Regions from separate parts of the Streptomyces sp. NPDC085946 genome, predicted to be linked through region 1. Evidence: riboswitches for the same ligand, from Rfam matches in the RefSeq annotation. Region 1 holds a riboswitch; the other holds the start of a gene.

Region 1 (4,306 bases):
GCCATTCACTGGGGTGACGCCCATCTCGAACCCGACCGCACCTTCACATGGCCGTACAGGGAACAGCTCCCGGTCGCTCCTGCCCAGGTGGAATGACGGGCCGTGGGCGCCGGCACCTGGGCACCTACGGCGTCGGCTGATTGAGTCCTGGGCCGTCCCTGGGCCGTCCGAGGCCGACCAACGCTGACAGTCGGCACCCACGGGTGACCACCCCCACCCCGCTCTGGCCTGGGCTACCAGAGTCGATCTGCGACACTGGTAGCACCATGCCCAAGCCCGGAGAACTCACTTTCGTCGCCCCGCGCGGAGCCAAGAAGCCGCCGCGGCACCTCGCCGACCTCACGCCCGCCGAGCGCAAGGAGGCGGTGGCCGCGGTCGGGGAGAAGCCGTTCCGTGCCAAGCAGCTCTCGCAGCACTACTTCGCGCGGTACGCGCACGACCCGGAGCAGTGGACGGACATCCCCGCCGGCTCCCGCGGCAGGCTCCAGGAGGCGCTGCTGCCGGAGCTGATGACCGTCGTGCGGCACCTGTCGACCGACCAGGGCACCACGCGCAAGACGCTGTGGCGGCTGTTCGACGGGACGCTCGTCGAGTCGGTGCTGATGCGCTACCCGGACCGGGTGACCATGTGCATCAGCTCGCAGGCCGGGTGCGGGATGAACTGCCCGTTCTGCGCCACCGGGCAGGCGGGCCTGGACCGCAACCTGTCCACCGCCGAGATCGTGCACCAGATCGTGGACGGCATGCGGGCGCTGAGGGACGGCGAGGTCCCCGGCGGGCCCGCGCGGCTGAGCAACATCGTCTTCATGGGCATGGGCGAGCCGCTCGCCAACTACAACCGGGTGGTGGGCGCCATCCGGCGGCTGACCGACCCGGAGCCCGACGGGCTGGGCCTGTCGCAGCGCGGGATCACCGTGTCGACCGTCGGTCTCGTCCCGGCGATCCACCGGTTCGCCGACGAGGGCTTCAAGTGCCGCCTCGCCATCTCCCTGCACGCGCCCGACGACGAGCTGCGCGACACCCTCGTCCCCGTGAACACCCGCTGGAAGGTGCGCGAGGTCCTCGACGCCGGGTTCGAGTACACGGCGAAGTCGGGCCGGCGGCTGTCCATCGAGTACGCGCTGATCCGGGACATCAACGACCAGGCGTGGCGCGGTGACCGGCTCGGCCGGCTGCTCAAGGGCAGGCCGGTGCACGTCAACCTCATCCCGCTGAACCCGACGCCCGGGTCGAAGTGGACCGCGTCCCGGCCCGAGGACGAGAAGGCGTTCGTGGAGGCCGTCGCCGCCCACGGTGTGCCGGTGACCGTTCGGGACACCCGTGGACAGGAGATCGACGGGGCCTGTGGTCAGCTCGCCGCGACCGAGAGGTAATCTGACCACCGTAAAATCCGCGTAAGAACATCTGCATATTCCGACAGGGGAGCGCCACAGCGCTGAGAGTGCGGCACCGGCCGCAGACCCTCCGAACCTGGCCCAGGTCATTCTGGGTAGGGAGATCGGTCATCACTCGAGCTGTTGCGCCCTGCCCGGGGCCCCTCCGAGGGGTCCCGGGCAGGGCCGCGTCTCTTCCTGGTCACCCCAGGAGGAATTCAGTGGGCATCACCAAGAAGCGGTTCACGGCCGTGGTCGTCGGTCTGGGCCTGGTCGGCGGCCTGGCCGCCTGCGGGTCGTCCGACGGCGACGGACAGCCGTCCGGCGGTTCCAGGACGGTCACCCTGGTCAGCCACGACTCGTGGGCCGTGTCGAAGGACGTCGTCGCCGCCTTCGAGAAGCAGTCCGGCTACCGGGTCCGGGTCCTCAAGGACGGCGACGCCGGGACGGCCGTCAACAAGGCGATCCTGACCAAGGACAACCCGCAGGGCGACGTCTTCTTCGGCGTCGACAACACCCTGCTCTCCCGCGCCCTCGACAACGGGCTGTTCCAGTCCTACGAGGCGAAGGGCGCGGACCGGATCAGGGCCGAGTACCGGGCCGACGGGGAGCGGCACCGGGTCACGCCCGTCGACACCGGCGACATCTGCGTCAACTACGACAAGAAGTACTTCGCCGACCGCGAGCTCGACCCGCCGAAGAGCTTCGACGACCTGGTCCGGCCGGAGTACAAGGACCTCCTCGTCACCGAGAACGCCTCGACCTCCTCGCCCGGCCTCGGCTTCCTGCTGGGCACGGCCGCGCGGTACGGCGACGACGGCTGGCAGGACTACTGGAATAAGCTCAAGGCCAACGGCGTGAAGGTCGTCGACGGCTGGGAGCAGGCCTACAACGAGGAGTTCTCCGGCTCGGCCGGTGGCAAGCAGGCCAAGGGCGACCGGCCGCTGGTCGTGTCGTACGCCTCCTCGCCGCCCGCCGAGGTCGTCTTCGCCGACCCGAGGCCCGGCACGGCCCCGACCGGCGTCGCCGAGGGCACCTGCTTCCGGCAGGTCGAGTACGCGGGGCTGCTGAGCAACGCGAAGAACGCCGAGGGCGGCAAGGCGCTCCTCGACTTCCTGGTCGGCAAGCGGTTCCAGGAGGACATGCCGCTCAACATGTTCGTCTACCCGGTCACCGAGGACGCCGAGGTGCCCGAGGAGTTCACGCAGTACGGACCGCAGGCCGCCGACCCCGAGACCCTGGCCCCGGAGAAGATCGCCGACAAGCGGGACGAGTGGGTCAAGTCGTGGACGTCGCTCGTACTGAAGTAGCCGTCCGCCGGGACCGGCGCGGGAGCGCGGCGCGGTTCGGCCTGATGGCCGTGCCCGTCGCGTTCTTCGCGGTCTTCTTCGCCTATCCCGTCGCCGCGATCGTCGCGCGCGGTCTGCAGGCGGACGGGGCCTGGCAGCCCGGCCGGATCGCCGAGGTGCTGGGGGAGTCCGGCGTCCGGCACGTGCTGTGGTTCACCACCTGGCAGGCGCTGGCCTCCACCGCGCTCACCCTGCTGGTCGCGCTCCCCGGCGCGTACGTCTTCGCGCGCTTGGACTTCCCGGGCAAGCAGGTGCTGCGGGCCGTGGTGACCGTGCCGTTCGTGCTGCCGACGGTCGTGGTGGGGACGGCGTTCCTCGCGCTCGTCGGGCGCGGCGGACTCCTGGACGAGTTGTGGGGCGTCCGGCTGGACACCACCGTGTGGGCGATCCTGCTCGCGCACGTCTTCTTCAACTACGCGGTCGTCGTCCGCACGGTCGGCGGCCTGTGGGCGCAGCTCGACCCGCGGCAGGAGGAGGCCGCGCGGATGCTCGGCGCCTCGCCGCTCGCGGCCTGGCGCGGGGTCACCCTGCCGGCCCTGGCGCCCGCCGTGGCCGCCGCCGCGCTCATGGTCTTCCTGTTCACCTTCACCTCCTTCGGCGTGGTGCAGATCCTGGGCGGGCCGACGTTCTCGACGCTGGAGGTGGAGATCTACCGGCAGACGTCCGAGATCTTCGACCTGTCCACGGCGGCCGTGCTGACGATGGTCCAGTTCGCCGCGGTGGGCGTGATCCTGGCCGTGCACGCCTGGACCGTGCGGCGCCGGGAGACCGCGCTGCGGCTGGTGGACGCCGCCGTCACCGCGCGCCGGCCGCGCGGGGCCGGACAGTGGGCGCTGCTGGCCGGGGTGCTCGCCACGGTCGCCGTCCTGCTCGTGCTGCCGCTCGCGGTGCTGGTGCAGCGGTCGCTGGACGCGCCCGGCCTCGGCTACTACCGGGCGCTGACCCGGGAGGACGGCGGCACCTTCCTCGTCCCGCCGATCGACGCCGTCGGCACCTCCCTGCGGTACGCCGTCGCCGCCACCGCCGTCGCCGTGCTGATCGGCTCGCTCGCCGCCGTCGCGCTCACCCGGCGGGGCGCGGGGCGGTTCGTGCGCGGTTTCGACGCGCTGCTGATGCTGCCGCTCGGGGTGTCGGCGGTGACCGTCGGCTTCGGGTTCCTGATCGCGCTGGACGAACCGCCGCTGGACCTGCGCGGTTCGTGGATGCTGGTGCCGCTCGCGCAGGCGCTGGTCGGCGTCCCCTTCGTGGTGCGGACCATGCTGCCGGTGCTGCGGGCGGTGGACCACCGGCTGCGGGAGGCGGCGGCCGTGCTCGGGGCGTCGCCGTGGCGGGTGTGGCGCGAGGTCGACCTGCCGCTGGTGCGGCGGGCGCTGCTGATCGCGGCCGGGTTCGCCTTCGCGGTGTCGCTCGGGGAGTTCGGGGCGACGGTGTTCATCGCGCGGCCCGACAACCCGACGCTGCCGGTGGCGGTGGCGCGGCTGCTCGGGCGGCCGGGCGAGCTCAACTACGGGCAGGCGATGGCCCTGTCCACGCTTCTGATGATCGTGTGCGCGGTGGCGCTGCTGGTGCTGGAGCGGCTGCGGA
Region 2 (4,306 bases), on a different contig from region 1:
CGTGTTGACGACGGAGGCGATGTGGTCGCGGCCGATCCGGATGCCCGCGCGGTACAGCCCGCGCCAGCCCATCGACGGATTGGCCTCGTGCAGTTCCCACACCGCCGACGTCTGCGTGACCGTCACGTCGTCCAGGACACCGAGCGAACCGATGATGATGCCGGCGAGCAGCAGACCGCTCATGTCGATCTCGGGGTACAGGCCGTGGATCAGACCGGTGTTGTCGTCGGTGTTGCCGGTGAGCGCGGCCCAGTCGATGAAGAGCGAACCGAGGACGCCGATCAGCAGCAGCGAGACGAGGGTGCCGAGCACCGCCACCGACGTACGGGCCGACAGTCCGTGGCACAGGTACAGCGCGATCAGCATGATGGCGCTCGACCCCACCACCGCCACGACCAGCGGGTTGGAGCCCTGCAGGATCGCGGGCAGCATGAAGAAGTTGAGCACCAGGAAGCTGATGGCCAGCGCGACCAGCGCCATGACGCCGCGCAGCCGCCCGACGGCCACGACGGCGAGCGCGAAGATGCCCGCGAGCACCGCCATCGGGACGCGGCGGTTGACGTCGGCGACCGAGTACTGGAGGTCCTTCGGCGCGGAGGGCTCGTAGGCGACCACGACCTCCTGGCCCTCGTGCAGCTGCCGGGACTGGTCCGGCTGGACGATCTCCGTGAACGTGCGGCCCTCGTCCTTGCCGGTGTCGACCCGGATCGTCGCCTTCTTGCAGGTGCCCTCGGCCTGCTGCACCGCGGAGGAGCCCTCGGCGGTCGAGGTGTCGCCGGTCGGCGGGACCCCCGAGGCGCCGGCGTCCGCGCAGCTCACCTCGACGACCTCGGTGACCGTGGCCTGCTGCGTCTGCCGGTCGAACCCGACACCGGTGCGCTCGTGCGCCGGGGCGCCGCCCGGCCACAGCACGGCGAGACCGACCAGGACCACCGCGGCGAAGGGGATGAGCACCGCCGCGATGACCTTGCGCAGGTGCAGGGAGACGGGCGCGGCCGGGCCGTGCGCGTGGCTGTGCGAGTGTCCGTGGCCGCCGCCGCCCGGTGCGGGGGCGGGACCGTGGCCGCCGCCGGAGCCGTGGCCGCCTCCTGAGCCGTGTCCGGAGCCGCGGCCGGCATCCGGGCCCCGGCCGTCGCCGGGACCGTCGCCGGGGCCGGGGCCGCCCTGTGCGCCGGGCCCGCTGGGGGAGCCGCGGCCGCCGTCGAACGCGGGAGGGTGCCCGTGCTCGCCGGCGGGACCGTGTCCGTGCCGGCCATCGGGTCCCGGACCGTGTCCGCCGGTGTGGTCGTCGTCGAACCCGGGCCGCTGGAAGCTGCCGCGGTCGTGGCCGGACCCACGACGGACGCCGCCGTTGCCGCCGCCGAAGCCGGGGCGCTGCCCGCCGTCGCCGAACTCGGGACGACGGCCGCCGCCGTGGCCGTCATCGGGCCCGGGGCGCTGTCCGCCGCCGTGGCCGCCGTCGTACGCCCCGGGGCGGTGCCCGCCTCCCTGGCCGCTGTCGAACCCGGGACCGCGCCCGCCGCCGGGAGCGTGCCCTCGGCCGGACGCCGAACCCCCGGACGCCGAACCCCCGGACGCCGGACCCTCGAACCATGAGGCAGCGGGGCCCGGCCGGTCGGACCCCGGGCCCTCGGAAGCCGGTCCGGCCGGCCCTGGACCCGGCCGGCCGCCGTCCTCCCAGTCCGGGCCGGGGCCGCGACCGGGTACCTGGCCTCCACCGGATCGCGGACCAGGGCGCGGACCGGGTCCTGAACCAGGTCCCGGACCAGGTCCCGGGCCGGGCCCCCGGCCGGGTCCGTCGCCGTTTCCGGCGCCGGATCCGTGGGGCGGCTCGGGCGGTGGGTACGGGGGATGCTGCGTCGTGGTCACCGCCCGATCATCGCAAGAACGGCGGGGGCCCTCTGTTCAGCGCGCCAGAACTGACGCTAGCGTGGAGGCACCTTTTGCACACGCGGGAGCTCGGAGCACCGGGCTGAGAGGGCGCTGACCTCCGTCCCGGCGATGTTTCACATGAAACGTCGCCGGAGCCGAGAGATGTTTCACAGGGAACATCGGACCATCGGCAGACGGATACCGCTGCGTCGACCGCCGAACCTGTTACCGGGTAATGCCGGCGTAGGGAGTAGGTCTCATGACCAACAAGGACGCACGCACGCCTGCCTCCACGCAGACCGCGACGAACGGATCGCGGGACGCGGAGGCCGGGAAGTCCATCGGCTGGCACAAGGCGTACGTCGAGGGTTCGCGCCCCGACCTCCGGGTGCCGGTCCGCCAGGTGCACCTCACCAACGGGCAGTCGGTCACGCTGTACGACACCTCGGGCCCGTACACCGACCCGCTCGTCGACACCGACGTCCGCAGGGGACTGCCGCCGCTGCGGGAGAACTGGATCGTCTCCCGCGGTGACACGGAGGAGTACGCGGGCCGTCCCGTCCGCCCCGAGGACGACGGGATCAAGCACACCGCGCCCCGCGGCGGCCTGCGCAACCTGGACGCGGTCTTCCCCGGGCGTCCCCGCCTGCCGCGCCGCGGCCGGGACGGCAAGGCCGTCACGCAGCTCGCGTACGCGCGACGCGGCGAGATCACGCCCGAGATGGAGTTCGTGGCGCTCCGGGAGAACGTCTCGCCCGAGGTGGTGCGCGAGGAGATCGCGGCGGGCCGGGCCGTGCTGCCGGCCAACGTCAACCACCCGGAGATCGAGCCGATGATCATCGGCAAGCGGTTCCTGGTGAAGGTCAACGCCAACATCGGCAACTCCGCGGTGACCTCCTCCATCGAGGAGGAGGTCGAGAAGATGACGTGGGCCACCCGCTGGGGCGCCGACACGGTCATGGACCTGTCCACCGGCCGCAACATCCACACCACCCGCGAGTGGGTGCTGCGCAACTCCCCCGTGCCCATCGGCACCGTGCCGCTGTACCAGGCCCTGGAGAAGGTCGACGGCAAGGCCGAGGAACTGACCTGGGAGATCTACAAGGACACGGTCATCGAACAGGCCGAGCAGGGCGTGGACTACATGACGGTCCACGCGGGGGTGCGCCTGGCGTACGTGCCGCTGACCGCCCACCGCAAGACCGGCATCGTCTCGCGCGGCGGCTCGATCATGGCCGCGTGGTGCCTGGCGCACCACAAGGAGTCCTTCCTGTACGAGAATTTCGAGGAACTCTGCGATATCCTCGCCGCGTACGACGTGACGTACTCCCTCGGGGACGGACTGCGGCCGGGTTCCATCGCGGACGCCAACGACGAGGCGCAGTTCGCCGAGTTGAGGACGCTGGGGGAACTCAACCGGATCGCGAAGCGGTTCGATGTGCAGACGATGATCGAGGGCCCGGGCCACGTCCCGATGCACAAGATCAAGGAGAACATCGACCTCCAGCAGGAGATCTGCGAGGAGGCCCCGTTCTATACGCTCGGCCCGCTGACCACCGACGTCGCCCCGGCGTACGACCACATCACCTCCGGCATCGGTGCCGCGATGATCGCCTGGTGGGGCACGGCGATGCTCTGTTACGTCACGCCCAAGGAGCACCTGGGCCTGCCGAACCGCGACGACGTCAAGACCGGCGTCATCACCTACAAGATCGCCGCCCACGCCGCCGACCTCGCCAAGGGCCACCCGGGGGCCCAGGAGTGGGACGACGCGCTGTCGGACGCCCGCTTCGAGTTCCGCTGGGAGGACCAGTTCAATCTGGCCCTCGACCCGGACACGGCACGGGAGTTCCACGACGAGACCCTGCCCGCCGAGCCCGCCAAGACCGCGCACTTCTGCTCGATGTGCGGTCCCAAGTTCTGCAGCATGAAGATCTCGCAGGACATCCGCCGCGAGCACGGCACCAGCCGGACCGAGATCGAGCAGGGCATGGCCGAGAAGTCCAAGGAGTTCGCGGCCGCCGGCAACCGGGTGTACCTGCCGATCGCGGACTGACCGACGGGACCGGCCGGCACCGGGATCCGGCGCTGTCCGGCCCGCGCGGGGGACGCGGGCCGGACAGCCGGGACCGGCCGGACCGGCCTGACCGGACGACAGGCGGGCGACGGCGGAAGGCCAGGAGAACGGACCGGCCCCGGACCGCCGTCGTAACGGAAAGAACACGTGGCTGCTCGACACCACCAAGATCCCTAAGGTCTGTGCCATGGGTGGGATCGATGTGGCCAACGGAGTGACGGGCGCCGTCCTCGGCATGCTCTGCGCGGTGCTGTTCCAGCAGCCCCTGCAGAACGCCTGGTACCGACTGCGCAGGCGTTCGCGGACCGCGATCCGCAGCATGGGACGCCGTGAGGAGACCGGCCCGGCCTGGCGGAC

Evidence for each region. Region 1 has a riboswitch for thiamine pyrophosphate ahead of ACIF8T_RS16425 (thiamine ABC transporter substrate binding subunit). Riboswitches for the same ligand answer to the same signal wherever they lie in the genome.
Region 2: linked by a shared signal. The riboswitch ahead of thiC (phosphomethylpyrimidine synthase ThiC) and the one ahead of ACIF8T_RS16425 (thiamine ABC transporter substrate binding subunit) in region 1 are both predicted to bind thiamine pyrophosphate.

Annotation. Positions count from the first base shown of each region.
Region 1 covers NZ_JBITSF010000007.1:126,194-130,499, reverse strand. Annotated here, with positions in the region: gene ACIF8T_RS16435 (hypothetical protein) at 1-96, shown strand, start outside; gene rlmN (23S rRNA (adenine(2503)-C(2))-methyltransferase RlmN) at 267-1,373, shown strand; TPP riboswitch at 1,409-1,514, shown strand; gene ACIF8T_RS16425 (thiamine ABC transporter substrate binding subunit) at 1,595-2,683, shown strand; gene ACIF8T_RS16420 (ABC transporter permease) at 2,728-4,306, shown strand, end outside.
Region 2 covers NZ_JBITSF010000002.1:179,384-183,689, reverse strand. Annotated here, with positions in the region: gene ACIF8T_RS06445 (YibE/F family protein) at 1-954, opposite strand, end outside; gene ACIF8T_RS06440 (hypothetical protein) at 1,096-1,596, shown strand; TPP riboswitch at 1,942-2,139, shown strand; gene thiC (phosphomethylpyrimidine synthase ThiC) at 2,132-3,928, shown strand; gene ACIF8T_RS06430 (hypothetical protein) at 4,137-4,306, shown strand, end outside.